2 regions of the Streptomyces sp. NPDC004658 genome follow, and region 1 is predicted to be linked to the other one. Evidence: riboswitches for the same ligand, from Rfam matches in the RefSeq annotation. Region 1 holds a riboswitch; the other holds the start of a gene.
What was found. Region 1 has a riboswitch for glycine ahead of gcvT (glycine cleavage system aminomethyltransferase GcvT). Riboswitches for the same ligand answer to the same signal wherever they lie in the genome.
Positions count from the first base shown of each region.

Region 2: another riboswitch for glycine. It lies ahead of gcvP (aminomethyl-transferring glycine dehydrogenase); the one in region 1 lies ahead of gcvT (glycine cleavage system aminomethyltransferase GcvT).

Region 1 is NZ_JBEXKG010000026.1:29,214-43,716, forward strand. It holds gene ABZV94_RS12560 (trimeric intracellular cation channel family protein) at 1-115, opposite strand, end outside; gene ABZV94_RS12565 (M1 family metallopeptidase) at 163-1,554, opposite strand; gene ABZV94_RS12570 (dipeptide ABC transporter ATP-binding protein) at 1,652-3,466, opposite strand; gene ABZV94_RS12575 (ABC transporter ATP-binding protein) at 3,463-4,557, opposite strand; gene ABZV94_RS12580 (ABC transporter permease) at 4,554-5,561, opposite strand; gene ABZV94_RS12585 (ABC transporter substrate-binding protein) at 5,634-7,409, opposite strand; gene ABZV94_RS12590 (ABC transporter permease) at 7,444-8,442, opposite strand; gene ABZV94_RS12595 (enhanced serine sensitivity protein SseB C-terminal domain-containing protein) at 8,793-9,611, opposite strand; gene ABZV94_RS12600 (enhanced serine sensitivity protein SseB) at 9,748-10,539, opposite strand; gene ABZV94_RS12605 (AAA family ATPase) at 10,606-11,274, opposite strand; glycine riboswitch at 11,454-11,549, shown strand; gene gcvT (glycine cleavage system aminomethyltransferase GcvT) at 11,705-12,823, shown strand; gene gcvH (glycine cleavage system protein GcvH) at 12,961-13,338, shown strand; gene glyA (serine hydroxymethyltransferase) at 13,353-14,503, shown strand, end outside.
Region 2 is NZ_JBEXKG010000094.1:9,690-24,192, forward strand. It holds gene ABZV94_RS26965 (hypothetical protein) at 1-536, shown strand, start outside; gene ABZV94_RS26970 (amino acid transporter) at 777-2,735, shown strand; gene ABZV94_RS26975 (helix-turn-helix transcriptional regulator) at 2,880-3,287, shown strand; gene modA (molybdate ABC transporter substrate-binding protein) at 3,477-4,307, shown strand; gene modB (molybdate ABC transporter permease subunit) at 4,304-5,164, shown strand; gene ABZV94_RS26990 (ATP-binding cassette domain-containing protein) at 5,161-6,423, shown strand; gene ABZV94_RS26995 (TOBE domain-containing protein) at 6,452-6,871, shown strand; gene gcvP (aminomethyl-transferring glycine dehydrogenase) at 6,926-9,811, opposite strand; glycine riboswitch at 9,986-10,080, opposite strand; gene ABZV94_RS27005 (PRC-barrel domain-containing protein) at 10,200-10,571, shown strand; gene ABZV94_RS27010 (DNA polymerase IV) at 10,493-11,983, opposite strand; gene ABZV94_RS27015 (MerR family transcriptional regulator) at 12,052-12,735, opposite strand; gene ABZV94_RS27020 (bifunctional nuclease family protein) at 12,999-13,472, opposite strand; gene ABZV94_RS27025 (MerR family transcriptional regulator) at 13,570-14,307, opposite strand; gene ABZV94_RS27030 (FHA domain-containing protein) at 14,355-14,503, opposite strand, start outside.

The DNA.
Region 1 (14,503 bases):
AGACGTCGAAGTTCTTCCGCACGGCCAGCAGGGCGCCGGAGATCGCGAACACGAAGATGCCGATCACATCGAGCGTGTGCTGGACGGAGGGACTGAAGAGTTGCTGGAGCTGCACCCTGACATTCTCACCCGCCGGAGTGCGTGAACCTTACAAAGCCAGGCTCACAGGGCGGGTTTCCCTGTGGTGAACAGCCAGGTGTCGAAGAGATCGTCCAGCTGCTGCCCGCTGACGCGCTCGGCGAGGCGGATGAAGTCGGCGGTGTCCGCGTTGCCGTACCGGTGGAGCTTCGTCCAGGCCGGCAGCAGCTTGAAGAAGGCCGTGTCACCGATGCGCTCGCGCAGCACCTGGAGCGTCATCGCGCCGCGCTGGTAGACGGCGGAGGCGAACATCGTGTCCCGCTGCGGGTCGGCGACCTTGATCTGCCAGAAGGCGGAGTCGGCGGGGCGGGAGTCGTATCCGGCCAGGAAGGAGTCGTGGGCGGTACGCGTGCCCTGGTGCTCGGCCCACAGCCACTGGGCGTAGGTGGCGAAGCCCTCGTTGAGCCAGATGTCCTTCCACTGCGCCACGCTCACCGAGTCGCCGAACCACTGGTGGGCCAGCTCGTGCACGATCGTCGACTCGCTGCGCACGGCCGAGTAGGCGGGCTTGCTCTGCACCTCCAGCGAGAACCCCGCCTCCGGCATGTCGTCGACGATCGCGCCGGTCTCCTCGAAGGGGTACGGCCCGAAGACCTGCGACCAGTAGTCGGTGGCGGCGGCCGTGACGGCGTACACGTCGACGTTGTTGCCGTTCTTCAGCACGGGATCGATGGCGACGTAGATCGGGATGCCGCCGGGGGTGCGCCCGGTGCGCACGTCGAACTTCCCGATGGTGGCCGTGGCGAGGTAGGTCGCCATCGGCTTCGACTCCCGCCAGTGGGTGTACGTCGAGCCGCCCTTGTCGTACGTCGACACCAGCCGGCCGTTGGAGACGCCGGTCAGGCCCCGGGGAGCCTTGATCCGGATGTCGTAGGTGGCCTTGTCGGCGGGATGGTCGCTGGACGGGAACCAGGTGGAGGCGGCGTTGGGTTCGCAGGCGACGAAGACGCCGTCGGGGGTCTTCATCCACCCGTAGGAGGAGCCGAAGACGATCGGACCGCCGAGGGCCTGCGGTACGCCGCCGTAGGTCACGGAGACCGTGAAGTCCCGCCCCTCGCCGAGCGGGTGGCGCGGGGTGACGGTGATCTCGTCGCCGTCGCGCGTGAACCGCGCGGGTCTGCCGTCGACCTGCACCCCGGTCACCTCCAGCTGCTGGAGGTCGAGGTCGAAGGAGGAGAGCTTCTGGGTGGCGCGGGCCGTGAGGGTCGTACGGCCGTCCAGGCGGCCGGCGTCCGGGGCGTAGGCGATGTCCAGGTCGTAATGGCGGGCGTCGAAGCCGCCGTTGCCAAGCCGGGGGAAGTAGGGGTCGCCGATGCCGGGGGCGCCGGGGGTGGGGGCGGAGGAGGCGGCGATGACGAGGAAGGAGGCCGCCGCGGTCGCGACAGCCCCCAGACGTGCCGAACGGGAGAGTGCCATGGTCGTCCCTTTCGAGCGTGCCGATCAGTGGTCGGGCACGGACGACTCTGCACTCCCCCGCTGGGGCATGTACATGACTTTACCTAGTTGTCATGTGCTACTTGTCGGTTGACTCCTGGGAGTCGGCGCCGGATCCCTTGCCGGTGGCCTCGGCCTCGCGGCCGGCCTCCTCGGCGACGGCCTCGGCGTCGCCCGAGCCCTCCGCCGGGGCGTCGGCCGCGGCGCCGGTGGCGGCGGTGGGCTCCTCGGCGGGGGCGTCGGCCGCGGGCGCGGCCTTCCCGGCCGAGACCTTCGCGCCGGGACCGGTCTTCGCTCCGGAAGCCGCCGCCTCAGAAGCGGCCTTCTCCTCGGAGGCGTCTTCTTCGGAGGCCGTCTCCTCGGTGGAAGCCGCCTCTTCGGACGCCGTTTCCTCGGACGCCGTGTCTTCGGAAGCCGCCTTGGCAGAAGCGGCCTCGGTGTCCGTAGCCGCCTCCTGCTCGGAAGCCGCCCCCTCCTCGGAAGCGTCCTCTCCGGAAGCCGCCTTGGCAGAAGCGGCCTTGGTGTCGGAAGCCGCCTCCTCCTCGGAGGCCGCCTCCTCCTCGGAAGCCGCCCCGTCCGAAGCCGCCTCTTCCCCGGAAGCCTTCGCTTCGGGAGCCGCCTCCTCCTCGGACGCCGCCGGCTTCTCGGAAACCGCCGCCGCCTCGGCGGCGACCGTCGCCGCGGCGGCCGCCTTCTCGGCGTCCGTCGCCTTCTCCGCAGCCGCCGCCTTCTCCGGCGCCGGCTCCGTCCCGGCCGCACCCTCGGAGAGCACCGCGTCCGGTACCAGCTCCGACGCCTCCTTCGCCGCCGTCAGCAGGACCGTGTCCTGCGGGGCCTGGTCGGCGAAGTTCTCCGGGTGGTGGCAGGCGACCCGCTGGCCCGGCCGCAGCTCCACGAGCTGGGGCTCGGTGGTCTTGCAGATCTGCGTCGCCTTCCAGCACCGGGTGTGGAAGCGGCAGCCGGAGGGCGGGGCGATGGGCGAGGGCACGTCGCCGCGCAGCAGGATGCGTTCGCTCTTCTGGCCCCGGCGCTTCGGGTCCGGCACCGGTACCGCCGACATCAGCGCCTTGGTGTACGGGTGCATCGGCGACTCGTACAGGGACGTGCGGTCGGCGAGTTCCACGATCTTGCCGAGATACATCACCGCGATGCGGTCCGAGACGTGCCGGACGACCGAGAGGTCGTGCGCGATGATCACGTAGGTCAGGCCCAGCTCCTGCTGGAGGTCGTCCATGAGGTTCACGACCTGCGCCTGGATCGACACGTCCAGCGCGGAGACCGGCTCGTCGGCCACGACCAGCTTCGGCTTCAGGGCGAGCGCGCGGGCGATGCCGATGCGCTGGCGCTGACCGCCGGAGAACTCGTGCGGGTAGCGGTTGTAGTGCTCGGGGCTGAGGCCGACCAGGTCGAGGAGCCGCTGGACCTCCTTCTTCACCCCGCCCTCGGGCTCCACGCCCTGGAGCCGGAAGGGCGCCGAGACGATCGAGCCGATGGTGTGGCGGGGGTTCAGGGAGCCGTACGGGTCCTGGAAGATCATCTGGATGTCGCGGCGCAGCGGGCGCATCTGCCCGGTGCTCAGCCGCGTGATGTCCTGGCCCTCGAAGGTGATCTTCCCGCCGGTCGGGTCCTGGAGGCGGGTGATGACCCGGCCCATGGTCGACTTGCCGCAGCCCGACTCGCCGACCACGCCCAGGGTCTCGCCCTTGCGCACCTCGAAGTCGATGCCGTCGACGGCCTTCACGGCGCCGACCTGCCGCTGCAGGATGCCCTTCTTGATCGGGAAGTGCTTGGTCAGCCCCTCGACCTTGAGCAGCACGTCCCGCTCCTCGGGAGCCGACGCCTGCTTCGGGACCGCGGCCTCGGCGACGGTGTCCGTCTTCTTGGTCTCACTCACAGCTTGGGCGCAATCTCTTCGGTCCAGATCCGCTGGCGGTCCTCGGCCGAGAGGTGGCAGGCGGACCAGTGCCCGCTGCTCACCTGCTCCAGCTCGGGGCGCACCGTGCGGGTGACGTTCCCCTTCGGGATGTCCGCGTACGGGCAGCGGGGGTGGAAGGCGCAGCCCGAGGGGACGTTGATGAGGCTCGGCGGCGAGCCCTTGACCGGGATGAGCCGTTCGGAGGTCTCGCGGTCGATGCGGGGCATCGAGCCGAGCAGGCCCCAGGTGTAGGGGTGCTGCGGCTGTTCGAAGACCTCGGCGGCCGGACCGCGCTCCACGCACCGGCCGCCGTACATCACGAGGACGTCGTCGGCGATCTCGGCGACCACACCGAGGTCGTGGGTGATCATGATGACCGCGGAGCCGAACTCCTTCTGCAGGTCGCGGATCAGGTCGAGGATCTGCGCCTGGACGGTGACGTCGAGGGCGGTGGTCGGCTCGTCCGCGATGAGCAGCTCGGGGTTGTTCACCAGCGCCATGGCGATCATGGCGCGCTGGCGCATACCGCCGGAGAACTCGTGCGGGTAGCCGTCGACACGCTTGGCCGGCTCCGGGATGCCGACCCGGTCGAGCATCTCGATGGCCCGCGCGCGGGCGACCTTCTTGCTGACGTCGTGGTGCACCCGGTAGGCCTCGACGATCTGGTCGCCGACCTTGTAGTAGGGGTGCATCGCGGACAGCGGGTCCTGGAAGATCATCGCCATCTCGCGGCCGCGGAGCTTGCGCACCTCGTCCGGGGCGGCGGAGACCAGTTCCTTGCCGTCCAGCCAGATCTCGCCGGACATCCGCACGTTCTTGCCGCGGGTGCCGAGCCGGTGCAGGCCCATGATGGCCTGCGAGGTGACGGACTTGCCGGAGCCGGACTCGCCGACGATGGCGAGGGTCTTGCCCTTCTCCAGCGAGAAGCTGAGCCCGTCGACGGACTTGACCAGGCCGTCGTCGGTCGGGAAGTGCACCTTGAGGTCGCGGACCTCCAGGAAGGCTTCGGGAGCCTTGCCGGAGTCGGTGGGCTCGCCCACCGCGGCGCCGGTCTTGGAGAGTTCGGTCACGAGAGCCTCACCCGCGGGTCGGCGGCGGCGTAGAGCACGTCCACCACAAGATTTGCGATCACGACGAAGAAGGCGGCGAGCAGGGTCACGCCGAGGATGGGGGGCAGGTCGTTGTCGGTGATGGCCTTCACCGCGTACTCGCCGATGCCGTGCAGCGAGAAGACGTACTCGGTGATCAGGGCGCCGCCGAGCAGCAGACCGAGGTCCATGCCGAACACGGTGATGATCGGGGTGAGGGCAGCGCGCAGTCCGTGCCGGACCACGACGTTGCGCTCGCGCAGGCCCTTGGCGCGGGCCGTGCGGATGAAGTCCTCGTTCATCGTCTCCAGCATGCCCGAGCGGGTGAGCCGGGCGTAGATGGCGGAGTACAGGAGTGCGAGCGAACACCACGCCGGGAAGAGGGTGTTGGCCCACTGCGAGGGGTTCTCGGTGAACGGGACGTAGGTCGTGCCGAAGATCGGCCACTGGTAGGTGAAGAGCAGGAGCGCCAGGTTGCCCGTGAAGAACATGGGGAGCGATACACCGGCGAGCGCGACACCCATGAAGGCGCGGTCGAAGAAGGAACGGGGCTTCAGCGCCGAGACGACACCGATCGCCACGCCCGACAGCACCCACAGCACGGCGGCACCGACGGCCAGCGAGATCGTCACCGGCATCCGGCTGGTCAGCTGCGGCCAGACCGCCTCGTGGGTCTTGAAGGAGTAGCCGAAGCACGGGGCGTCGCAGTGCACCGTGGTGGGACCGATGTTGTAGTCGGCACCGGCCACGATCCCCTTGATGAAGTGCCAGTACTGGACGTAGACCGGCTGGTCCAGACCGAGATTGTGCTTGACCGCGGCGATGTCCGCCTTCGACGGGCTCTTGCCGATGTACTGCTGCGCCAGCTGATCCGCTGTCTGGCCGGCGAGCCGTGGCAGCAGGAAGAAGATGGCAAAGGTGACCGCGGAGACGACCAGCAGCAGGATCACTGCCGCGACCGTCCGGCGGAGGATGTACGAGATCACGGGGACCGGCGCTGGTGCCCGCGGGCCGCGAAGCCCGCGGGCACCAATGCCTTCACCTGCCTTCCGGGGCTGCTACTTCGACGCGACGCCGATGTTGAGGTAGTCGTACTGACCGCTGAAGGCCGCCGTGGAAACCAGGTTGGTGTAGCTCTGCGGGCGGCCCAGGAGGACCTTGAAGTAGGTCAGCGGGACCAGGACGGCGTCGTCCATGGTCTTCTTGTCGATCTGCGTGTAGAGGCTGTTGCGCTCGTTGGTGTCCTGCGTGCCGATCGCCTTGCCCAGCAGCGCGTTGACGTCCTTGTTGTTGTACTGCGACAGGTTGGTGTTGCCGGACTGGCTGATCGCCTTGCCGTTCAGGATCTGCTGCAGGAAGCCGTAGCCGGAGGGCCAGTCGGCACCCCACTGCATCATGATCAGGCCGATGTTCTGCTTCTCGGTGAACTTCGGCACACCCGCGTAGTCGGTGAAGTACTTGCCGGACGGGTACTGCTTGAGGGTGGCGTTGATGCCGACCTTCTTCAGCGAGTTGATGATCGCCGTGGCGGCGTCGATCTCCTGCGGACGGTCCGAGCGGGCCGTGATGTTCGTCGAGATCGAGGTCTTGCCGCAGGCCTTCAGCTGCTCCTTGGCCTTGGCGACGTCACCCTTGTTGCCGGGGGTGGCGTAGACGTCGGCCTTGCTGTAGCCCGGGATGTCCGGGGGCAGGACGGTGGTGGCCACGTCACCGCGGATCGGGCCGCCCTCGGCGGTCTGCACCGAGACCTTGTCGATCGCGTACTGGACGGCCTTGCGGCACTCGACCTTGTCGAACGGCTTCACCTTGGTGTTGATCGCCATGTAGACCAGGCGGCCACCGTAGGTGTTGTCCGTGTTGGCCTTCTTGGCGGGGTCGGTGAGCACGTCGGCCTGGGTCGAGGCCTGGACACCGGTGCCGGCCAGGTCGATGGCGTCGCCCGCCATGACGTCCTGGTCGATCTTCTCCGGGTTGACCTTCAGGTTGACGACGATCTTGTCCGGCAGCTGCTTGCGCAGCGGGTCGGTCTTCGGGTCCCAGTTCTCGTTGCGGACGAGGACGGCCTGCTTGCCGTCGTCGTAGCTCTGGAACTTGTAGGAGCCGGAGGACACGATGTGCTTGACGTAGTCGACGCCGGTGTCCTTCGCCTTGGGCACCGGGGCCGTCTGCGGAGCGGCGACCAGGTAGTCGAACTCCTGGAAGGCCTGCTTCAGGTGGAAGACGATCGTGGTGTCGTCCGGCGTCGCGATGGAGGACAGGCCCTTGTCGCTCTTGTCCTTGTACGGGCCCTTGTACTTGTCGCCGCCGGCCAGGAACTGCTGGAAGTAGTTCGGGCCGAGGGAGAGCACGTCGCGCGCGAAGTTGGAGCGCTCGACGGCGTACTTGACGTCCTTCGAGGTGATCGGCGAGCCGTCCTCGTACTTCAGGCCCGAACGCAGCTTGTACGTCCAGGTCTTGCCGCCGTCGCTCGGGACGCCCTTGCTCGCGGCGAGGTCCGGGACCAGGGTGTTGCCCTCCTGGCCGGCACCCGGCTTGAAGGTCATCAGCGGGCGGGCGTACAGCCGGCTGAGGTTGTACATGTAGGCGTAGTACGTGTTGCCCGGGTCGAAGGAGTCCGGCACGTCGGACATCTCGTAGGTGACCGTGCCGCCCTTCTTGTCGGACACGTTCACGATGCCCTTGGTCGCGGCGTTGGCACCGGCCGACTTGGTGTTGCCGTTCTCGTTCTTGTTGTCATCGGCCTTGCTGCAACCCGCAAGAAGCAGGCTGGCGGAGCCGATGGCCGCGATCGCGGCCAGCGCTGACCTTCGCATGATGGGCGCTTTCCCCTCCATTGTTGGAAACTTTTCGGGCTCTCCGCGGCAGGCGTCAGCGGCTGCGCGGGTCGAGAGCATCGCGGAGACCGTCACCGAGCAGGTTGAAGGCCAGGACGGTCACGAAGATGGCGAGACCGGGGACGATCATGTACTGGGGGTCGACCTTGTAGTAGGTGACCGCCTCACGGAGCATGCCGCCCCAGGACGCCTGCGGGGGCTGGATGCCGACGCCGAGGAAGCTCAGGGACGCCTCGAAGAGGATGTTGGTCGGGATGAGCAGCGTCGAGTAGACGATGATCGGGCCGACCAGGTTGGGCATCAGCTCCCGGAACAGGATGTACGGGGCCTTGGCGCCCATGCCCCGGGAGGCGTCCACGAACTCGCGCTCGCGCAGGGCGAGGGTCTGGCCTCGCACGATCCGGCCCAGGTAGGGCCAGTTGAAGAAGCCGATGACGAAGATCAGCACGCTCAGGTGGAGCGGCAGCCCGTTGAGACCGAACGCGCCGCCCTGGAGGGTGGCGGAGATGGCGATCGCGAAGAGCAGGAGGGGGAAGGCGAGGAACGTGTCCATCAGCCGGCTGATGACCGAGTCGACCCGCCCGCCGTAGTAGCCCGCGACGACACCCATGATCGCGCCGATGACGTTGGACAGCACGGTCGCGCCGAACGCCACCACCAGCGACACCCAGGAGCCCTCCAGGATGCGGGTGGCGATGTCACGGCCGAACTTGGGGTCCACGCCGAGCGGGTGGTCGAGGCTCATGCCGCCCCAGCCGCCCTTGGGCAGCGAGGTGTCGGGCGTGATCAGGTCCTGGTGGAAGGCGTTGGGGTCGAGGCCGAAGAGGGCCTGGATGGGGCGGGAGAGGATCGCGAGAAGGATCAGCAGGATCACGATGACGCCGCCCGCGACGGCGACCTTGTCCTTCTTGAACCGGGTCCAGGCGATCTGGCCCAGGGAACGACCCTCGATCTGCCCCTTACCGGCACCCTCCAGCACAGCCTCCGGCTGTGCCTCGGCTGCCGCCCCGGTGGTCTCGATCGGTGCGGTCACGGTGAGCGACCCCTCTCGCCGGTGGTGACCGGCCTGCGCCTGCCGCGGATTGCGGCTTTGTCGACTTGCCATCGAGCATGAGGTCTCGACCTCATGTCTGAGTCGGGAGTCTTCAGCGTCTTTGCGATCACCCGCCAGAGCTGACGGCGAAAGTATGCGCAACCGTGATGCAGTCCAGGGGATTCCGTTATCCGATCAGTGGGTAACGGGCATCGGACGCGGGTCAGTTGGGACAGATCGGTGAATCCACGCGATTCAGGGCGTTCGGGCGATGTCTACGCGCGAAGAAGTGTGTCGACCATGTAAATTCTGTGACCCGGACTCAAGATCCGTATCGCTCCGCTTGGTTGTCAGTAACCGCCGTGCACCGGTGGGTAGCCGTATCCGCCGGCCGGGGCCTGCGGCGGGACCGGCGCCTGGAGCTGGGGCTGCGGTGCGGGGGCGTGCGCCTCGCGGTCGTAGAAGGGGCGCGCGTTGGCCCGCATCCACATCACCACCGGGTCGTAGTCGTCGGTCATCACGACCGTCGACACCGGCAGCCCCTCCGGGACCGCGCCGATGGACTGCTGCATCATCGCGCGCACCGAGTCGACCGCGGCGGGCGAGGTCTCGTACACGTCCAGGCCGATGACGAGATACGGCGCCCCGAGCGCGGGCTGCACCCAGGCGCGGCGCAGCGAGCGCAGCGCGGGGGTGCGGTGGGCGTTCTGCGCCAGCAGGGCGTAGAACTGGGGGATCTCGATGCCGGGCTCCGACAGGCGGAGCGGGCCGGCGGGCTGGCGGTCCAGGCCGGTGGCGATGCGGCGCAGATCCAGCCAGGGGATGCCGACGCCGCCGCCCGGGGCGTGCGGGTTGAGCCAGAGGCCGTAGTGGTCGGGGTAGAGGGTGCGGGCCACGTCGAGGCCGTCGACCACTTCGTACGAACGGTTCCAGCCGCTGGCCGACAGCTCCTGGGCGGAGGTGACGCACGGGGCGTAGTGGCAGCCGTCCACCTCCATGTCCCCGTACTGGGCGTCCGGGGAGCCGGCCTGGCCGTGCCACAGGAGCATCCAGATCTGGCCGGAGGAGGGCGTGGCGAGGGCGCGGAGCAGGGCCTCGTAGGCGTCGTAGCGTCCGGGGGTGACCTGGCGCAGCATGTGCTCGACGCTGCCGCTGTGGCTCGCGCTCACCTGGTGTACCGGCCCTTCTTCGTTTGCCCCTCGTTTGGAGACAGCTTAAGCGCCTGGCAGCTCGGGGCTTCGGGTTCGTGCGCGGGCGCGGGTCGTCTGCGGCTGGTCGCGCAGTTCCCCGCGCCCCTTCGGTGCGTCAGTGGCCGTACTGGTAGAAGGGCCGGACGTTCGTCTTCAGCCAGTCGGAGACCGGGTCCTCGGCCACGTCCATGAGGATCAGGTTGACCGGCCACTTGACCGGGACCGTGCCGAGGGCCCGGCCGAGGGCGTCCAGGGGCAGGTTCCGGACGTCCCCCTCCCACTGGGAGAGTTCCACGCCCACGAACAGCACCGGGTCGGCCGTCTCGATCGCGGCCAGGCAGCGACGGGCGGTGAGGACCACGCCGGTGCCCGCGAACTCGGCGGAGGCCGCGGAGAGGAAGTCGACCGGGTCGTCCTGCCAGTCGGGCTCGAAGAGGCGGACCCGGCCGCCGGTGCCCGGCCCGTCGAGCGGGGTGCGGCCGGCGCGGCACAGCTCGGCGACGGCGTCGGGCGGCAGCGGGATGCCGACGACACCGCCCGGGTTCACCGCGATGCCCGCCTGCGGCGGCAGGCCACGCGCGAACTCCACGGCGGGGGCGATGGTGTACGACATGTGGGAACCGGCGACCTGGCGCAGCTGCTCCTCGGAGCTGAACACCGGGACGTACACCTGGCCGTCGATCTCCGTCGTCGGCAGGTCCAGCGGGCCGCTGTGCGGGCCCCCGCCGTTGGGCAGCGGTATCCACAGAAAGCTCCGGCCGAGGACCTCGATGATCCGGCCGCCCGCCGAGGGGATGCCGAGGGAGGCCGACAGCACCTCCTCCAGCTCGTTGCCGGGCCAACCGCCGTGCGAGTGGGGGTGCGCCTGTGCCGGGAAGTCCGCTGGGATGTCCGCCGGGAAGTCCATCTGCCTACCGCCTGCTGGGAACCACTGCTGGGAGCAAGAAGGCTAGCGGGTGGCTGTGACAGTGCCTCACCGTGCGAACCCGACGCTGCTCAGGACGTCCGCCGCGTCCCGGTCCAGCAGCACCGCCGCGCCGCAGCCGGCGGGCAGCTCCCCCCTCTCCACCGCGCACAGCAGCCGGGCGGTCGTACGGCGGTGGCGGCGGAAGGCGTAGCGGGAGACGCCCCGGCCGCGTTCGCGCTGGCCCGCCCGGGCCGTCTCGGGGGTGACGTCGAGGAGGAGCAGGTGCAGGGTGGCGCCGCGGCGCCGGGCCTCGCGGGCCAGCCAGGCGCGCACCCAGGGCTGGGTGCCGCAGTCGTGCACGACGACGCCCTCGCCGGTGCGCAGGGCGCGGCGCAGTCCGGCGTAGTGGGCGAGGCGGACCAGGGGGCGGTAGAGCGCGTAGGGGACGAGGCGGGGGACGCGGGCGTCCCAGCGGTCGCGGGTGTCCTGGGAGTCGACACGGTGACCGGTGACCGCGCGGTGCATCAGGGTGGACTTGCCGCTGCCGGGCAGACCGGTGATGACCACCAGGTCGCGGGGGCCGAAGAGCAGGGCGTGCGGGCTGCGGCCCGCGCGGTCGCGCAGGTCGCGGACGACCGGGGCGGGGCGGTCCGCGCGGCGCTCGCGGGCCAGGGCGGAGGGCTGTCCCGGCACCGCGATGCCGGCGTCGGTGGCGTAGGCCGATGTCCTGTTCACCGTGATCGTCCTCCCCAGTGGGCTCGGTCATCCCCATGCCCGCTCTATGTAAAGAGAAGGTAATGGGCAAGGGTAGGAGCTTCGTGTGCGTTCTGCCACAGGTCGGTCACAAGGAGCGCGCTCTGGATGGGCGGGGTGCGGCGTGCAATGATGTGCCCGCCAACTGCATACCGGCCGCTTGAATCCGCGCGGGAGAGTTCCCAGCCCCGGGCTGGGACGCCGAAGGAGCAAGTCCCTCCCTTGAATCTCTCAGGCCCCGTTACCGCGCGGGCGAGGCACATCTGAAAAGCGGGCCGCTGTGTCAGTGGCTCCACCCAAGGTGCAAGCCGTGATCGTCCCTGTGGCGGTCGCGGCGAACCTCTCAGGTTCCGATGACAGATGGGGAGGAACGTTCCTCGCCTGTCCGCTCGCCTTGGGAGACGACCGTCCGATGAGCAGCACTGAACTCCGCCACACCGCGCTCGATGCCGTGCATCGCGCGCTCGGTGCGACGATGACCGACTTCGCCGGCTGGGACATGCCCCTGCGCTACGGCTCCGAGCGCGACGAGCACCTCGCCGTGCGGACCAGGGCCGGTCTCTTCGACCTCTCCCACATGGGCGAGATCACCGTCACCGGCGACCAGGCCGCCGCGTTCCTGAACCACGCCCTGGTCGGCGACATCGCCTCCGTCGGCGTCGGCCGCGCCCGGTACACGATGATCTGCCAGGCCGACGGCGGCATCCTGGACGACCTGATCGTCTACCGGCTCGCCGAGACCGAGTACATGGTCGTGGCCAACGCCTCCAACGCCCAGGTGGTGCTGGACGCGCTGACCGAGCGCGCCGAGGGCTTCGACGCCGAGGTCCGCGACGACCGGGACGCGTACGCGCTGATCGCCGTGCAGGGCCCGGAGTCCCCCGGGATCCTGAAGTCCCTCACCGACGCCGACCTCGACGGCCTGAAGTACTACGCCGGCCTGCCCGGCACGGTCGCCGGCGTCCCCGCGCTGATCGCCCGCACGGGCTACACCGGCGAGGACGGCTTCGAGCTGTTCGTGAAGCCCGAGCACGCCGTCGAGCTGTGGCAGGCGCTGACCAAGGCGGGCGAGGGCGCCGGACTGGTCCCGTGCGGGCTGTCCTGCCGGGACACGCTGCGCCTGGAGGCGGGCATGCCGCTGTACGGGCACGAGCTGACCACCTCCCTCACCCCGTTCGACGCCGGGCTCGGCCGCGTGGTCAAGTTCGGGAAGGAGGGCGACTTCGTCGGGCGCGAGGCGCTCGCCGAGGCCGCCGCCCGCGCCGAGCAGAACCCGCCGCGGGTCCTGGTCGGCCTGGTCGCCGAGGGCCGCCGGGTGCCGCGCGCCGGGTACGCCGTCGTCGCCGGCGGCGAGGTGATCGGCGAGGTCACCTCCGGTGCCCCCTCCCCCACCCTGGGCAAGCCGATCGCCATGGCCTACGTCGACGCGGCGCACGCGGCGCCGGGCACCGAGGGCGTCGGCGTGGACATCCGGGGCACCCACGAGCCGTACCAGGTCGTGGCGCTGCCGTTCTACAAGCGCCAGAAGTAGACACTGGGCGCGGTCGCGCCTCCCGGGTCCCCGGTCCCGTGGCCGAGGCGTGACGCTGCGCACATTCGCCCGCTCACCAGCGGTTTCCGTAGTCCCCCCGTCATCAGCACCCTCGCGTGTACAGGAGAATTCAGGCCATGAGCAACCCCCAGCAGCTGCGCTACAGCAAGGAGCACGAGTGGCTGTCGGCCGCCGAGGACGGCGTCGCGACGGTCGGCATCACGGAGCACGCGGCCAACGCGCTCGGTGACGTCGTCTTCGTCCAGCTCCCCGAGGTCGGCTCCACGGTGTCCGCGGGCGAGACCTGCGGCGAGCTGGAGTCGACGAAGTCGGTGTCCGACCTGTACTCGCCGGTCACCGGTGAGGTCACCGAGGTCAACGAGGACGTCGTCAACGACCCGTCGCTGGTGAACTCCGCCCCCTTCGAGGGTGGCTGGCTGTTCAAGGTACGCGTCGCGGAGGAGCCGGCCGACCTGCTCTCCGCCGACGAGTACACCGCCTTTTCCGCCGGCTGAGGAGTCGTAGCCGTATGACTGTCCTGAACACGCCCCTGCACGAGCTGGACCCGGAGATCGCCGCCGCGGTCGACGCCGAGCTGGTCCGCCAGCAGTCGACCCTGGAGATGATCGCCTCCGAGAACTTCGCGCCGCTCGCGGTGATGGAGGCGCAGGGCTCGGTCCTGACCAACAAGTACGCCGAGGGCTACCCGGGCCGGCGGTACTACGGAGGCTGCGAGCACGTCGACGTCGCCGAGCAGATCGCCATCGACCGGGTCAAGGAGCTGTTCGGCGCCGAGTACGCCAACGTGCAGCCCCACTCCGGCGCCTCCGCGAACCAGGCGGCCCTGTTCGCGCTGGCCCAGCCCGGGGACACCATCCTCGGCCTGGACCTGGCGCACGGCGGCCACCTGACCCACGGGATGCGGCTGAACTTCTCCGGCAAGCAGTTCGACGTGGTCGCCTACCACGTGGACGCCGAGACCGGCCTGGTGGACATGGCCGAGGTGGAGCGGCTCGCCAAGGAGCACCGCCCCAAGGTGATCATCGCGGGCTGGTCGGCGTACCCGCGGCAGCTGGACTTCGCCGAGTTCCGCCGGATCGCCGACGAGGCCGGCGCGTACCTGTGGGTCGACATGGCGCACTTCGCGGGCCTGGTCGCGGCCGGTCTGCACGCCAACCCCGTGCCGTACGCCGACGTGGTCACCTCCACCACCCACAAGACGCTGGGCGGCCCCCGCGGCGGCATCATCCTGGCCAGGAAGGACTTCGCGAAGAAGCTGAACTCCTCCGTCTTCCCGGGCTTCCAGGGCGGCCCGCTGGAGCACGTGATCGCGGCCAAGGCGGTGTCCTTCAAGGTCGCGGCCTCGGAGGACTTCAAGGAGCGCCAGCGTCGTACGGTGGAGGGTGCCCGCATCCTCGCCGAGCGCCTGACGGCCCCGGACGCCCGCGAGGCCGGCGTGAACGTGCTGTCCGGCGGCACGGACGTGCATCTGATCCTGGTGGACCTGCGCGCGTCCGAGCTGGACGGGCAGCAGGCCGAGGACCGGCTCCACGAGGTCGGCATCACGGTCAACCGCAACGCCGTCCCGAACGACCCGCGCCCGCCGATGGTCACCTCGGGTCTGCGCATCGGTACGCCGGCCCTGGCGACCCGCGGCTTCACGGCCGAGGACTTCGCCGA
Region 2 (14,503 bases), on a different contig from region 1:
GCCCCCACCCGACCGGCGCGTACCCGTCCGGCACCGGGACGGTGGTGCACGACCGGGGCTGGACCGAGGACGCGCGCACGTCGGCCCGCTGCGCCGGCGCGCTGTTCGCCCTGCTGCTGTGCGTCGACTGGACGGCCGGCTCGCTGACCTGGTGGCGCGGCGGGCTGTGGCTCCTGCTGGCCCTGCTCCTGCTCCTCGTGCTGTTCCCGGTGCGCGTGTCCGCCGGCCCGGGCTGGCTGGCCACCCGCCGCCTGTACCGCACCCGCCGCGTCCGCACCGATCTGCTGACCGCGGTGCGCCCGCTGGACGGTGTCACCCGGCGCCTGGTGCTGCGCGACGCCCTCGGCAACCGGGTGGAGATCGATCCGGAGGTCCTCATCCGCAACCCGGAGCTGTGGTACCGGCTGGACGAGGGCGCCCGCGGCTCGGAGGCCGCCGGCACCCTGCTGTGCGGCGCGCCGGCGCTGCACCGCCTGGCCCGCCGCGTGGACCGCGAGACGGCCCTCGGTGTGTTCCGGGCGTCGGGCCTGGAGTGACGCTCGGTGGCCACCGCCCGGCCGGCGTCCCGAACTCCCGCGCTCGGTCCCAGCCCGGCCGAAACCCTCCCCGGCCTCCCCTTCTTGGTGCGGCTTCTGCCCGCGCGGGCCATTCTTAACGCAAGCTTGACGCCGCCTGAGCCGTGATCCATGGGCCCAGGCGTCACGCTCTGCTTACGCTGGTGCCGCCGTCCGGGTGATGGCCGGAAAAGAGCTGAGCCGCACATCAGGAGCACGCCGATGGTCACGACCGAGCGCCCTCCCAGTACCAGCCGCCTGCGCGCGTGGATGCTGGAGGGTCTCTCCGACATGGGCAAGGGCGGTGGCCACACCGGACCCCACGCCGAGCCGGAGCCCCCGCACCAGGGACAGCGCTGGTGGCGGGTGATGTGCCTGACCGGTGTCGACTACTTCTCCACCCTCGGCTACCAGCCGGGCATCGCGGCCCTGGCCGCCGGTCTCCTCTCGCCGGTGGCGACCATCGTGCTCGTCATCGTGACGCTGGCCGGCGCGCTGCCGGTCTACCGCAGGGTCGCCGAGGAGAGCCCGCACGGGGAGGGCTCGATCGCGATGCTGGAGCGGCTGCTGTCGTTCTGGCAGGGCAAGCTGTTCGTGCTGACGCTGCTGGGCTTCGCGGCGACGGACTTCCTGATCACCATCACGCTGTCCGCCGCCGACGCCTCCACCCACCTGGTGGAGAACCCGCATCTGACGCAGGCCCTTCAGGGCAAGCAGATGCTGATCACGCTGTTCCTCGTCGCACTGCTCGGCGCGGTCTTCCTGAAGGGCTTCCTGGAGGCGATCGGGGTCGCGGTCGCCCTGGTGGGCGTGTACCTCGGGCTCAACCTCGTCGTCGTGGTCACCGGCATGTGGCACGTCGTCACCGCCGGGCATGTGATCACGGACTGGAGCAGCGCGCTGACCACGGAGCACGGGAACGTCTTCGTGATGATCGGCGTCGCGCTGATCGTCTTCCCGAAGCTCGCCCTGGGCCTGTCCGGCTTCGAGACCGGTGTCGCCGTCATGCCGCACGTCAGGGGCGACGCCGGCGACACCGAGGAGCGGCCCGCGGGCCGGATCCGGGACACCAAGAAGCTGCTGACCACCGCCGCTCTGATCATGAGCTGCTTCCTGATCGCCACCAGCTTCATCACCACGCTGCTGATCCCGGAGAAGGAGTTCAAGACGGGCGGCGAGGCCAACGGCCGCGCGCTCGCCTACCTCGCGCACGAGTACCTCGGCAACGCCTTCGGCACGGTGTACGACGTCTCCACCATCGCCATCCTGTGGTTCGCGGGCGCCTCCGCCATGGCCGGCCTGCTCAACCTGATGCCGCGCTATCTGCCCCGCTACGGCATGGCTCCGCACTGGGCGCGGGCGGTGCGGCCGATGGTCATCGTCTTCACCCTGGTCGCCTTCCTGGTGACCTGGATCTTCGACGCCAACGTCGACAAGCAGGGCGGCGCCTACGCCACCGGTGTGCTGGTGCTGATCAGCTCGGCCGCGATCGCCGTGACCATCGCCGCGCGCAAGGCGGGACAGCGCGGATGGACCCTCACCTTCGCGGTGATCTCGGTGGTGTTCCTCTACACGACCGTCGTCAACGTCATCGAGCGCCCGGACGGTGTGAAGATCGGTGCCTGTTTCATCGCGGGCATCGTGCTGGTCTCCCTGCTGTCCCGGCTGGCCCGTGCCTTCGAGTTGCGGGTGACCAGCGTGTCTCTCGATCCCATGGCGGAACGCTTCATACGGGACATGGCCAGCCGCAAGATGCGGTTCATCGCCAACGAGCCGGACCGCCGGGACAAGGCCGAGTACCGCGACAAGATCGAGCAGATCCGCGCCGACAACGACATGCCCGAGCAGGAGGACTTCGTCTTCGTCGAGGTGACGGTCACGGACCCGTCCGAGTTCGAGGCGGGCCTCACCGTCCGCGGCGAGGTGCTGCACGGCCGCTACCGGGTGCTGACGCTGGAGTCCGCGTCCATCCCGAACGCCCTCGCCGCACTGCTGCTGCACGTCCGCGACGTCACCGGCTGCACCCCGCACATCTACTTCGAGTGGACCGAGGGCAGCCCGTTCGCCAACTTCCTCCGTTTCTTCCTCTTCGGCCAGGGCGAGGTCGCCCCGGTCACCCGCGAAGTACTGCGCGAGGCGGAACCGGACCGCGAACGCCGGCCGCGGGTGCACACGGGCTGAGCCGAGCCGCACGGGCGGGGGTCTGAGCCGGGGGCGGTACCTCCGACGAGGGGGGCGGTGCTGAAAACGCGGCACGGGTCGCCGTACCTCCGACGGCCCACCCGCGTCCACGGTTCCCGGAGGCCTGGCCCTATGGTGACCGGCATGCAGTCCTACACGATCGGCCAGGCCGCGCGGCTGCTCGGCGTCAGCCCGGACACCGCCCGCCGCTGGGCCGACGCCGGCCGGGTGGCCACGCACCGCGACGAGTCCGGGCGGCGGCTCATCGACGGCAGAGACCTCGCCGCGTTCTCGGTCGAACTGGCCAAGGCGGGCGCCACCGAGGAGGACGCCTCGTACACCTCGGCCCGCAACGCCTTCCCCGGCATCGTCACCGCGATCAAGCTGGGCGATGTCGCCGCCCAGGTGGAGATCCAGGCGGGCCCGCACCGGCTCGTCTCACTGCTGACCCGGGAGGCGGTGGAGGAGCTGGGCCTGGAGGTCGGCATGGAGGCCACCGCGCGCGTGAAGTCCACCAACGTGCACATCGACCGGACCTCGCCGGGCACGTAGCACCGCCACACCTCGGGCCGAGGCCCGCCGTACAAACGCACATGCAAGCTCAAGTACCCGACCACCCGGCTCATGCGATGCAACAGGAGACTTCTCCCTGGCAGATGCGGCAGTATCATCGGCGCACGGCCGCGCTCGGCCGTGCCCGGACGCGACAGCCGTTCGACAGAACCGAGGAGTAGATCCGTGATGACCCGTTCCGTGCGCCGGCCCCGCCGGATGCTGCAACTGGCCGGTGCGGGAGCCGCCGCCGTGATGGCCCTCAGCGCCTGCTCCTCCTCGTCGGACTCGTCGGGCTCGTCGGGCTCCACCGACTCGTCCGGCACACCCGCGTCCCCGAAGCTGTCCGGCACGGTCACCGTGTTCGCGGCGGCCTCGCTGAAGGAGAGCTTCACGGCCCTGGGCAAGGAGTTCGAGAAGCAGCACCAGGGCACGAAGGTCAGCTTCGACTTCGGCGGCAGCGACACCCTCGCGGCCAACATCACCGGCGGTGCCCCGGCGGACGTGTTCGCCGCGGCCAGCCCCCGGACGATGGCCGTCGTGACGGACAGGAAGGACACGGCGGGCACCCCGGTCACCTTCGTCCGCAACCAGTTGGAGATCGCCACCGTACCGGGCAACCCGCACAAGATCTCCTCCCTGAAGGACCTCACCAAGTCCGGCCTCAAGGTCGTCCTGTGCGACAAGACCGTGCCGTGCGGAGCCGCCGCCCAGAAGGCCCTGGACGCGAGCGGTGTCAAGCTCACGCCCGTGTCCTACGAGCAGGACGTGAAGGGCGCCCTGACCAAGGTGGAGCTGAAGGAGGCCGACGCGGCGGTGGTGTACAAGACCGACGTCAAGGCCGCGGGTGGCAAGGTGGAGGGCGTGGAGTTCCCCGAATCGGCCGGAGCCGTCAACGACTACCCGATCGCGCTGCTGAAGAACGCGCCGAACACCGAGGCCGCCAAGGCGTTCATCGCCCTCGTGCGCTCCGCCGAGGGCCAGAAGGTGCTGACCGAGGCCGGGTTCCTCAAGCCGTGACCCCGCTCGACACACCCGGTACCGCGACCGGCCCCCGCACGGGCCGGCCGCCGCGCCGCCGCGTCGGCACGGGGAGCCGGCGCGGGGTCCCGCTGCCGCTGCTGCTGCCGGGCGTGCTGGCCCTGGTGTTCCTGCTGCTGCCGCTGCTCGCGCTGCTCGTCCGCGCGCCGTGGCGCGGTCTGCCCGATCAGCTGACCAGCGCCGAGGTGTGGCAGGCGCTCCAGCTGTCCCTGGTCAGCGCCACCGCGGCGACCGCCGTCAGCATCGTCCTCGGGGTGCCGCTGGCCTGGCTGCTGGCCCGTACGGAGTTCCCCGGCCGGGGTCTCGTGCGCGCCCTCGTGACCCTGCCGCTGGTGCTGCCGCCGGTGGTCGGCGGTGTGGCCCTGCTGCTCGCCCTCGGCCGCAACGGCGTCATCGGCCGGTGGCTCGACGCGTGGTTCGGAATCACCCTGCCGTTCACCACCACCGGGGTCGTGATCGCGGAGGCGTTCGTCGCGATGCCGTTCCTGGTGATCAGCGTGGAGGGCACGCTGCGCGCCGCCGACCCGCGCTACGAGGAGGCGGCGACGACGCTCGGCGCCTCCCGCTTCACCGCGTTCCGCCGGGTCACCCTGCCGCTGATCGCGCCCGGCATCGCGGCCGGCGCGGTGCTGGCCTGGGCCCGCGCGCTTGGCGAGTTCGGCGCGACGATCACCTTCGCGGGCAACTTCCCCGGCCGTACCCAGACCATGCCCCTCGCGGTCTACCTGGCCCTGCAGAACGACCCGGAGGCCGCCATCTCCCTCAGCCTGGTCCTGCTGACCGTGTCGATCGCGGTACTGGCGGCCCTCAGGGACCGCTGGATGACACCGTCATGACGACTCCCCACCCCGAGGCGAAGGACGGCACCGGCCCCCTCCAGGACCGGGCCGCGGCCCCCGACGGCGCTCCCGTCCCGCAAGAGCCACCCGCCCCCGACGGCGCTCCCGCCCGGCAAGAGCCACCCGCACCCGGCGATGCGACCCGCACCGATGGTGCGCGGCGGCGGAACCCGGAGCCGCCCGCAGGCCGGCCGCCCGCCACCGACCCGCACGGGACCCCCGGCCTGGACGCCCACCTCGTCGTCGACCGAGGCACCTTCCACCTGGACGTCACCCTGAACGCCGCCCCCGGAGACGTCCTCGCCCTGCTGGGCCCCAACGGCGCCGGCAAGACCACCGCCCTGCGGGCCCTCGCCGGCCTCACCCCTCTCACCGACGGCCACCTCCACCTGGACGGCACCCCCCTGGCCCACACACCGCCGGAGTCCCGCCCGGTCGGCGTCGTCTTCCAGGACTACCTCCTCTTCCCCCACCTGTCCGCCCTGGACAACGTCGCCTTCGGCCCCCGCTGCCGGGGCGTGCGCAAGGCCGAGGCCCGCGCCCAGGCGTCGACGTGGCTGGAGCGGATGGGACTGGCGGCCCACGCGGGCGCCAAGCCGCGCAGCCTGTCCGGCGGCCAGGCCCAGCGCGTGGCCCTCGCCCGCGCCCTGGCCACCCGCCCCCGGCTGCTGCTCCTGGACGAGCCGCTGGCAGCCCTGGACGCCCGGACCCGCCTGGAGGTCCGCGCACAGCTCCGCCGCCACCTGGCCGAGTTCGAGGCCGTCTCCGTGCTGGTCACCCACGACCCGCTGGACGCCATGGTGCTCGCCGACCGGCTGGTGGTCGTGGAGCACGGCCGGGTCGTCCAGGAGGGCACCCCCGCCGACATCGCCCGGCACCCCCGCACGGACTACATCGCCCAGCTCGTCGGCCTGAACCTGTACCGGGGGCGGGCCGAGGGGCACACGGTACGGCTGGACTCCGGGCCCGCGATCACGACCACCGAGGAGCTGTCGGGACCGGTCTTCGTGGCGTTCCCGCCGTCCGCCGTGACCCTGTTCCGGGACCGGCCCTCCGCTGCCAGCGCCCGCAACCTGTGGCGCTTGGAGGTCGCCGGTCTGGAGACGCACGGCGACCAGATCCGCGCCGACCTCACCGGCGAGCTGCCGCTCGCGGCCGACCTGACGACGGTGGCCGCCGCCGAACTGGACCTGCACCCGGGTGCGCCGGTCTGGGCGACGGTCAAAGCGACGCAGACCCACGCATACCCGGCCTGAGCGGACAGGGGCTCTACGGTGGGTGTCCATGACCCTGAGCATCCGCAACCAGCTTCCCGGCACCGTCACCGAGGTGCATCCGGGCGACGCCATGGCGACCGTCGGAGTACGGCTCACCGGCGGCCAGGACCTCATGGCGGCCGTCACCCTGGAAGCCGTCGAGCAGCTGGGACTCGCCCCGGGCTCCCCGGTGACCGCCCTGGTGAAGGCGACGGAGGTCTCCCTCGCCGCCAACCGGATCGCGGGGGTGTCGATCCGCAACCAGCTGCGGGGCACGGTCACCCGGCTCTCGCTCGGCCAGGTCATGGCCACCGTCCGGGTCGCCGTGGAGGGCGGCGAACTCACCGCCGCGATCACGAAGGACGCGGTCGAGGACCTCGGCCTGTTCGTGGGCTCCGACGTCGTCGCCCTGATCAAGGCCACCGAGGTCGCGCTGGCGACGGCGTAGGAGAGCCCGAAGGCCCCGCCCGGAACCCGGGCGGGGCCTTCGGCAGCGGCTCGCTCAGTCCTCGTAGGCGTCCAGCGGCGGGCAGGAGCACACCAGGTTGCGGTCGCCGTAGGCCTGGTCGATGCGGCGCACCGGCGGCCAGTACTTGTCGGCGGCCGAGACGCCGGCCGGGAAGACGGCCTCCTCGCGGCTGTAGGCGTGCGTCCACTCACCGCCGAGCGCGGCGGCGGTGTGCGGGGCGTTCCGCAGCGGGTTGTCCTCCGCGGGCCACGCGCCGGAGCCGACCTTCTCGATCTCCGCGCGGATGGCGATCATCGCATCGCAGAAACGGTCCAGCTCGGTGATGTCCTCCGACTCGGTCGGCTCGATCATCAGCGTGCCGGCCACCGGGAAGGACATGGTCGGCGCGTGGAAGCCGTAGTCGATCAGACGCTTGGCGACGTCGTCCACGCTCACGCCGGTCGCCTTGGTGATCGGGCGCAGGTCGATGATGCACTCGTGCGCGACGAGGCCGCCGGGGCCGGTGTAGAGCACCGGGTAGTGCGGCTCCAGACGCTTGGCGATGTAGTTCGCGGAGAGCACCGCGACCTGCGTGGCGCGCTTGAGGCCCTCGCCGCCCATCAGACGGACGTACGCCCACGAGATCGGCAGGATGCCCGCGCTGCCCCACGGGGCGGCCGAGATCGGGCCGACGCCCGTCTCCGGGCCGGCCTCCGGCTGGAGCGGGTGGTTCGGCAGGTACGGCGCCAGGTGCGAGCGGACCGCGACCGGGCCGACGCCCGGACCGCCGCCGCCGTGCGGGATGCAGAACGTCTTGTGGAGGTTCAGGTGGGAGACGTCGCCGCCGAAGTGGCCGGGCTTGGCGAGGCCGACGAGCGCGTTGAGGTTGGCGCCGTCGACGTACACCTGGCCGCCCGCCTCGTGGACCTGGGCGCAGATGTCGGCGACGTGCTCCTCGAACACACCGTGCGTGGAGGGGTAGGTGATCATCAGCACCGCCAGCTCGTCGCGGTACTGCTCGATCTTGGCGCGCAGGTCCTCGACGTCGATCTCGCCGTCCTCGGCGGTCCTGACGACGACGACCTTCATGCCGGCCATGACGGCGCTGGCCGCGTTGGTGCCGTGCGCGGAGGACGGGATGAGGCAGACGGTCCGCTGCTCGTCGCCGTTGGCGCGGTGGTAGCCGCGGACGGCCAGCAGACCGGCCAGCTCACCCTGCGAGCCGGCGTTCGGCTGGAGGGAGACCTTGTCGTAGCCGGTGACCTCGGCGAGGCGGTCCTCCAGCTCGTGGATGAGCGTGAGGTAGCCCTCGGCCTGCTCGGCGGGCGCGAAGGGGTGCAGCTGCCCGAACTCGGGCCAGGTGACCGGCTCCATCTCCGTGGTCGCGTTGAGCTTCATGGTGCAGGAGCCCAGCGGGATCATGCCGCGGTCGAGCGCGTAGTCGCGGTCGGCCAGCCTGCGCAGGTAGCGCAGCATCGCGGTCTCGGAGCGGTGCTGGTGGAAAACGGGGTGGGTGAGGTAGGCGTCGGTGCGCAGCAGCGACTCGGGCAGGGTGTCCTCGGCGCTCTCGTCCAGCGCCTCGATGTCGCCCTCGACGCCGAAGGCGGCGAAGACGGCGGCCAGCTGGGCCCGGTTGGTGGTCTCGTCGCAGGCCGCCGAGACGTGGTCGGCGTCGACGAGACGCAGGTTCACCCCGTTGTCCCGGGCGGCGGCGACGATCGCGGCGGCCTTGCCGGGCACGCGCGCGGTGACGGTGTCGAAGTAGGCGCCGTGGACGATCTCCACGCCACCGGCCTTCAGGCCCTCGGCGAGGATGGTGGCGTACCGGTGCGTGCGCCGGGCGATGGTCTGCAGGCCCTCCGGACCGTGGTAGACGGCGTACATGCCGGCCATCACGGCGAGCAGCACCTGCGCGGTGCAGATGTTGCTGGTGGCCTTCTCGCGGCGGATGTGCTGCTCACGGGTCTGCAGCGCCAGGCGGTAGGCCTTGTTGCCGTCGGTGTCGACGGAGACGCCGACGAGCCGGCCGGGGAGGCTGCGCGCGAACTTCTCGTGGACGGCCATGTAGCCGGCGTGCGGCCCGCCGAAGCCCATCGGCACACCGAAGCGCTGGGTCGTGCCGACGGCGATGTCCGCGCCCAGCTCGCCCGGCGAGGTCAGCAGGGTCAGCGCGAGCAGGTCGGCGGCGACCGTGACGAGGGCGCCCAGCTCGTGCGCCTGGTCGATGACCGGCTTGATGTCCCGTACGGCACCGGAGGCGCCCGGGTACTGGATCAGCACGCCGTTGATCTCGCGCTCGGCGATGCCGGCCGGGATGCCGTCGCTGAGGTCGGCGACGACGACCTCGACGCCGGTCGGCTCGGCGCGGGTCTCGATCACGGCGATGGTCTGCGGCAGCGCGTCCGCGTCGACCAGGAACAGGCCCTTCTTGTTCTTGCCCATGCGCCGGGACAGCGCCATGGCCTCGGCGGCGGCGGTGCCCTCGTCCAGCAGGGAGGCGCCGGAGGTGGGCAGGCCGGTCAGGTCGGCGACCATCGTCTGGAAGTTCAGCAGGGCCTCCAGGCGGCCCTGCGAGATCTCCGGCTGGTAGGGCGTGTAGGCCGTGTACCAGGCGGGGTTCTCCATGACGTTGCGCAGGATGACGGGCGGCGTGAAGGTGCCGTAGTAGCCCAGGCCGATCATCGAGCCGAGCACCTGGTTGCGGTCGGCGAGCGAACGCAGCTCGGCGAGCACCTCGGCCTCGGTGCGGGCGCCCGGCAGGTCCAGGGCGTCGGCGTTCTTGATCACATCCGGGACCGCGGCGGCGGTCAGCTCGTCGAGCGAGCCGTACCCGACCTGCGCGAGCATCTTGGCCCGCGCCTCGTGGTCGGGCCCGATGTGGCGCTGCTCGAACGGGGTGCCCGCTTCGAGTTCGGAGAGCGGAATGCGATGGGCGGTCATTGCGGAGGCCTCCTGGTCTGACGCGACCTGCGAGGGGCACCACGGCGCGGGTACCCCGACGGCCTCCCCCTCTGTCATCTCGACCTGAGAGCTTCACCGGACGCCCGTGGGCGCCGGCTTTCCCCGTCGGTGAGGGCGGAAGCCGTCGACATCCGCCCTGCTTTCCAGAGTGACCTCGTCCGTGCGGTACGTGAGCCTGAGAGATTCCGGGGAGGATTTGCTCCTTCGGCGCCTCCGAGGTGGTCGGAGGACTCTCCCGCACGGGGTCAGCAGCCGCTGTCAGCCTACCAGCGAGGGCAACACCGGGGCCTTCGAGTGGCCGCCTCCTTGATTGTGCTCTTTTGTAGTGCTTACGGATGAGTTGCGACCACGTGGAGGGAGAGGGACCGTGCAGACCGACATCGATCCACGCAACCTGATCGGCCGCAAGGCGTTCGACCGCAATGGCGCCAAGATCGGCACCATCGACGAGGTGTACCTGGACGACGCGACCAGCGTGCCCGAATGGGCGGCCATACGCACTGGCCTGTTCTCCCGGGACGCCTTCGTGCCCCTGGAGCCCAGCGAACTCGTCGACGGCACCCTGCACGTCCCCTTCGACCGTGCTCTGATCAAGGACGCCCCCGACTTCGGCGTGGGCCGCCACCTCTCCCCCGAGCAGGAACTCCAGCTCTACCACCACTACGGCCTCGACGTGGCCTCACCCCCCAAGGTCCCGGACCACGACTTCGGCAAGCTGGCGGGGTCGGAGGAGGCCTGATCCGCACGGTCTTCCGGGGCCCGGGGCGCAGCCCCGTGCGGGCCGCCGTCCGGCGGACCGGGACAGGCGGGCGGGTGGGAGGAGTCCGGGACCAGCGGCAACGGATCAGCGGACGCCAAGGCAGGATCGTCGACGAGGAACGTCCGCACCCGTCCCGGCGGGGACTGCGGTGTCTCGAACCGCACGGTCACCCGCCCCAGCCCGCTCCCCTGTACCCACCCGTGCCCGTACTCCGCATGCCGCACGTCCTGCCCGGCACGCCACTGCCGCTCGACGGGCTCCGCCCGCTCCACGACAGCCTCCACCGCGCCCCTCTCCGGCTCCTCCGCCGCAGGCACGGGCATCGCCTGCGCGAACAGGTCCTCCTGCGTGTAGTCGGCGAGCCCGGACACCCCCACCCCGAGCAGCCGCACCCCGCCCGTGGTGTCCACGGAGTCCAGCAACCGCGCCGCCGCCTCGCGGATGACGACGGGGTCGTCCGTGGGCCCCCTGAGCGTCTCCGAGCGGGTGAGCGTGGAGAAGTCGTACCGCCGCACCTTCAGCACGATGGTCCGCCCGGACAGCCCGGCCCCGCGCAACCGCTGCACACACCGGTCGGCCAGCCGCCGCACCTCCATACCGACCCGCAGCCGGTCGTGGATGTCCACGTCGTAGGTGTCCTCCACCGACACCGACTTCGCTTCCCGCTCGGCCACCACCGGCCGCTCGTCCCGGGCCAGGGCCATGGCGTACAGCGCCTGCCCGTGCGCCTTGCCGAGCAGCCGGACCAGCTCGTCCTCGCCGGCCTCCGCCAGTTCCTCCACCGTGGTGATCCCGGCCCGGCGCAGATGGTCGCCGGTGGCCGGTCCCACCCCGGGCAGGGTGCGCACGGGCATCGGCGCCAGCAGCGCCCGCTCCGTGCCCGGCTCGATCAGCGTCAGGCCGTCCGGCTTCGCCTGCTCGGAGGCGATCTTCGCGAGCATCTTGGAGGCGGCGAGCCCCACCGATCCGGTGAGTCCGGTGACCGCCCGGATGTCCGCGCGCAGCTTCTCCCCGGCCCGCCGCGCCGACTCCTCGTCCCAGGCCGCTCCCCCGGCCTCCAGGTCCACGAACGCCTCGTCCAGGCTCAGCGGCTCGACCAGCGGTGACAGCTCCCGCAGCAGCGTCATCACCTGCTCGCTGATCGCCCGGTACAGGGCGAAGCGCGGCACCAGATAGGCGGCGTTCGGAACCAGCCGGCGCGCCTGTGCCATCGGCATCGCCGAACGCACCCCGAACACCCGTGCCTCGTACGACGCGGTGGCGACCACGCCGCGCGGGCCGAGCCCGCCCACGACCACCGCTTTCCCGCGCAGGCTCGGCTTGGACGCCTGCTCCACCGAGGCGAAGAAGGCATCCATGTCGAGATGCAGGATCGTGGGCGCGTTTCTCACATCTCCGATGCTGCACCACGCCACTGACAACGCGGTGCTGCCGGAGCGCCCCGGTCAGCGGCCGGCGGTCAGACCGCCCGGTTGCGGCGGCGCGCCAGTTCGTCCGCGGGGTTGTGACCGACGAGGGTCTCGCCGGTGTCGATGCGCTCGCCGTGCAGCTGGGAGAGGGCGCTTTCCACGTCCCGCCACACCACGCCGACGGCGATCCCGAAGATGCCCTGACCGCCCTGGAGCAGGGCGTGGACCTCGTCCGGCGAGGTGCACTCGTACACGGTGGCGCCGTCGCTCATCAGAGTCATCCGCTCCAGGTCGCGGAAACCGCGTTCCCGGAGGTGCTGCACGGCCGTGCGGATGTTCTGCAGGGACACCCCGGTGTCCAGGAACCGCTTCACGATCTTCAGGACGACGACGTCCCGGAAGCTGTACAGACGCTGGGTGCCCGACCCGTAGGCGGGCCGGACGCTGGGCTCGACCAGACCGGTGCGGGCCCAGTAGTCGAGCTGCCGGTAGGTGATGCCGGCAGCCGCGCAGGCCGTGGGCCCCCGGTAGCCGATCTCCTCGGACGTCATGGACGCCACCCCTCCGCCGTTCGGCACCGCCGTCGGCAGCTGCGGAGCGTGCTCCACCGCGCCGCCGGGATGGGCATGTACCCCGCCTGAGCGCGGTCGCGAGCTCGGGGGCGAGTACGGACCGCTCTCCCCGAAACCGCGTCCGGGGGCACCCCCAGCCGTACCGTCGCCGCTGGTTCTCACGCCGACCTCCGTCCTTGACCTGCCTTCTCGACGGTAGGCAGTCACCAGGGGTGCGTCAACGATCGCCACACTCGGCACGCCGAGTGATAATCACCCAAGGAGTGGTTTCCCGTGTCCCACCGCGGGGAAAGGCTAGCCGAATGCGCTGGCGGGGGGCCGTAGGACGCTCTCACGGGCCGGAGGCAATTGCCGGGGCGCGGGCCACGCGAGACCGCCGTGTCGCCCCGGGGTGGTACCCGGGGCCGGCGGGTCGGCCCCGGTTCTCACTGGCTGCTGGTGCCGAAGTCCTCGGGCGAGATCTGGTCGAGGAACTCGCGGAACTTCTCCACCTCGTCCTCCTGCTCGTCCGGAATGGCGATACCCGCGTCGTCCAGCACCGTGTCACTGCCGTAGATCGGCGTTCCGGTGCGCAGGGCGAGCGCTATGGCATCGGAGGGGCGGGCGCTGACCTCCACCCCGCTGGCGAACACCAGCTCCGCGTAGAAGACACCTTCCCGCAGATCGGTGATGCGCACTTCGGTCAGCTCCTGGCCGACGGCCTCCAGCACGTCCTTGAACAGGTCGTGGGTCAGCGGTCGCGCGGGGGCCATGCCCTGCTGGGCGAAGGCGATCGCCGTCGCCTCCCCCGGCCCGATCCAGATGGGGAGGTAACGGTCGCCTCCCACTTCGCGCAGGAGCACGATCGGTTGGTTGGAGGGCATTTCGACCCGGACACCTACGACATCGAGCTCGTTCACACAGCAACCCTAGGCCGTGCCCGGGACGTTTGGGTAGTCGGGCCGGGAACAGGTGCCCGATCCGGCCGCTCCACGGCCCGCCGGATCCCCGTCGTTCTCAGGGCAGCCGCACGCCGAGAGCGGTCTTCACCAGGGCCGCGTGCAGCTTCACCGTGAGGGCCGCCAGCTCCTTCGTACGGGCCTCGGCATGTGCCCTGGTCTGCGGGTTGCGGTGGCGCTTGAGCGGGGCCACCACCTGGTCGACCAGGCCCGCCTCACGGTCGGCGGCGGCCTTCATCACCCGAAGGTGGCGAGGCTCGATGCCGAACCGGCCCAGTTCGGCGATGAGCGAGGCCACGGTGACGGCCTCGGCCTCGTACGACCCGTCCTCCAGCGGAGCGATGAGCCCGTAGGACTCCCACTCCTTCAGGTCGCCCTCGTCGATGTCCGCGGCGGCCAGCAGCTCGGCCCTGCCGACCCGGGCCACCGTGGGCCCCTCCACGCGCGCGGGCGGGTCCTCCCCGGAGCGCTGACGGCCGACCACGGGCAGCGGGACGGCCTCACCCCGCTCCATGGCGTCCAGATGCTCGCGGATCACCTTGAGCGGCAGGTAGTGGTCCCGCTGCATCCGCAGGACGTGACCGAGGCGCTCGACGTCCCCGGCGCTGAACTTGCGGTACCCCGACGGGGTCCGCTGCGGCTCGATGAGCCCCTCCGACTCCAGGAAGCGGATCTTGGAGATGGTGACTTCGGGGAACTCGTCGCGCAGCACGTTCAGCACCGTGCCGATGCTCATCAGCCCACTGTCCCTGGCGGCGGTACCGCTTCCGGCACCGCCGCTCGGTGTTTGAAGCATGGACCTTCCCTGGGGGTGGTCCCCCCGGACCTCAGTCCGGGGGCGGGTCAGATGCCCTGCCGGCTCGCGTAGAACACCAGCCGGTACTTGCCGATCTGCACCTCGTCACCGTTCGACAGGGCGACCTGGTCGATGCGCTCCCGGTTGACGTACGTGCCGTTCAGGCTGCCCACGTCGGCCACCGTGAAGGAGCCGT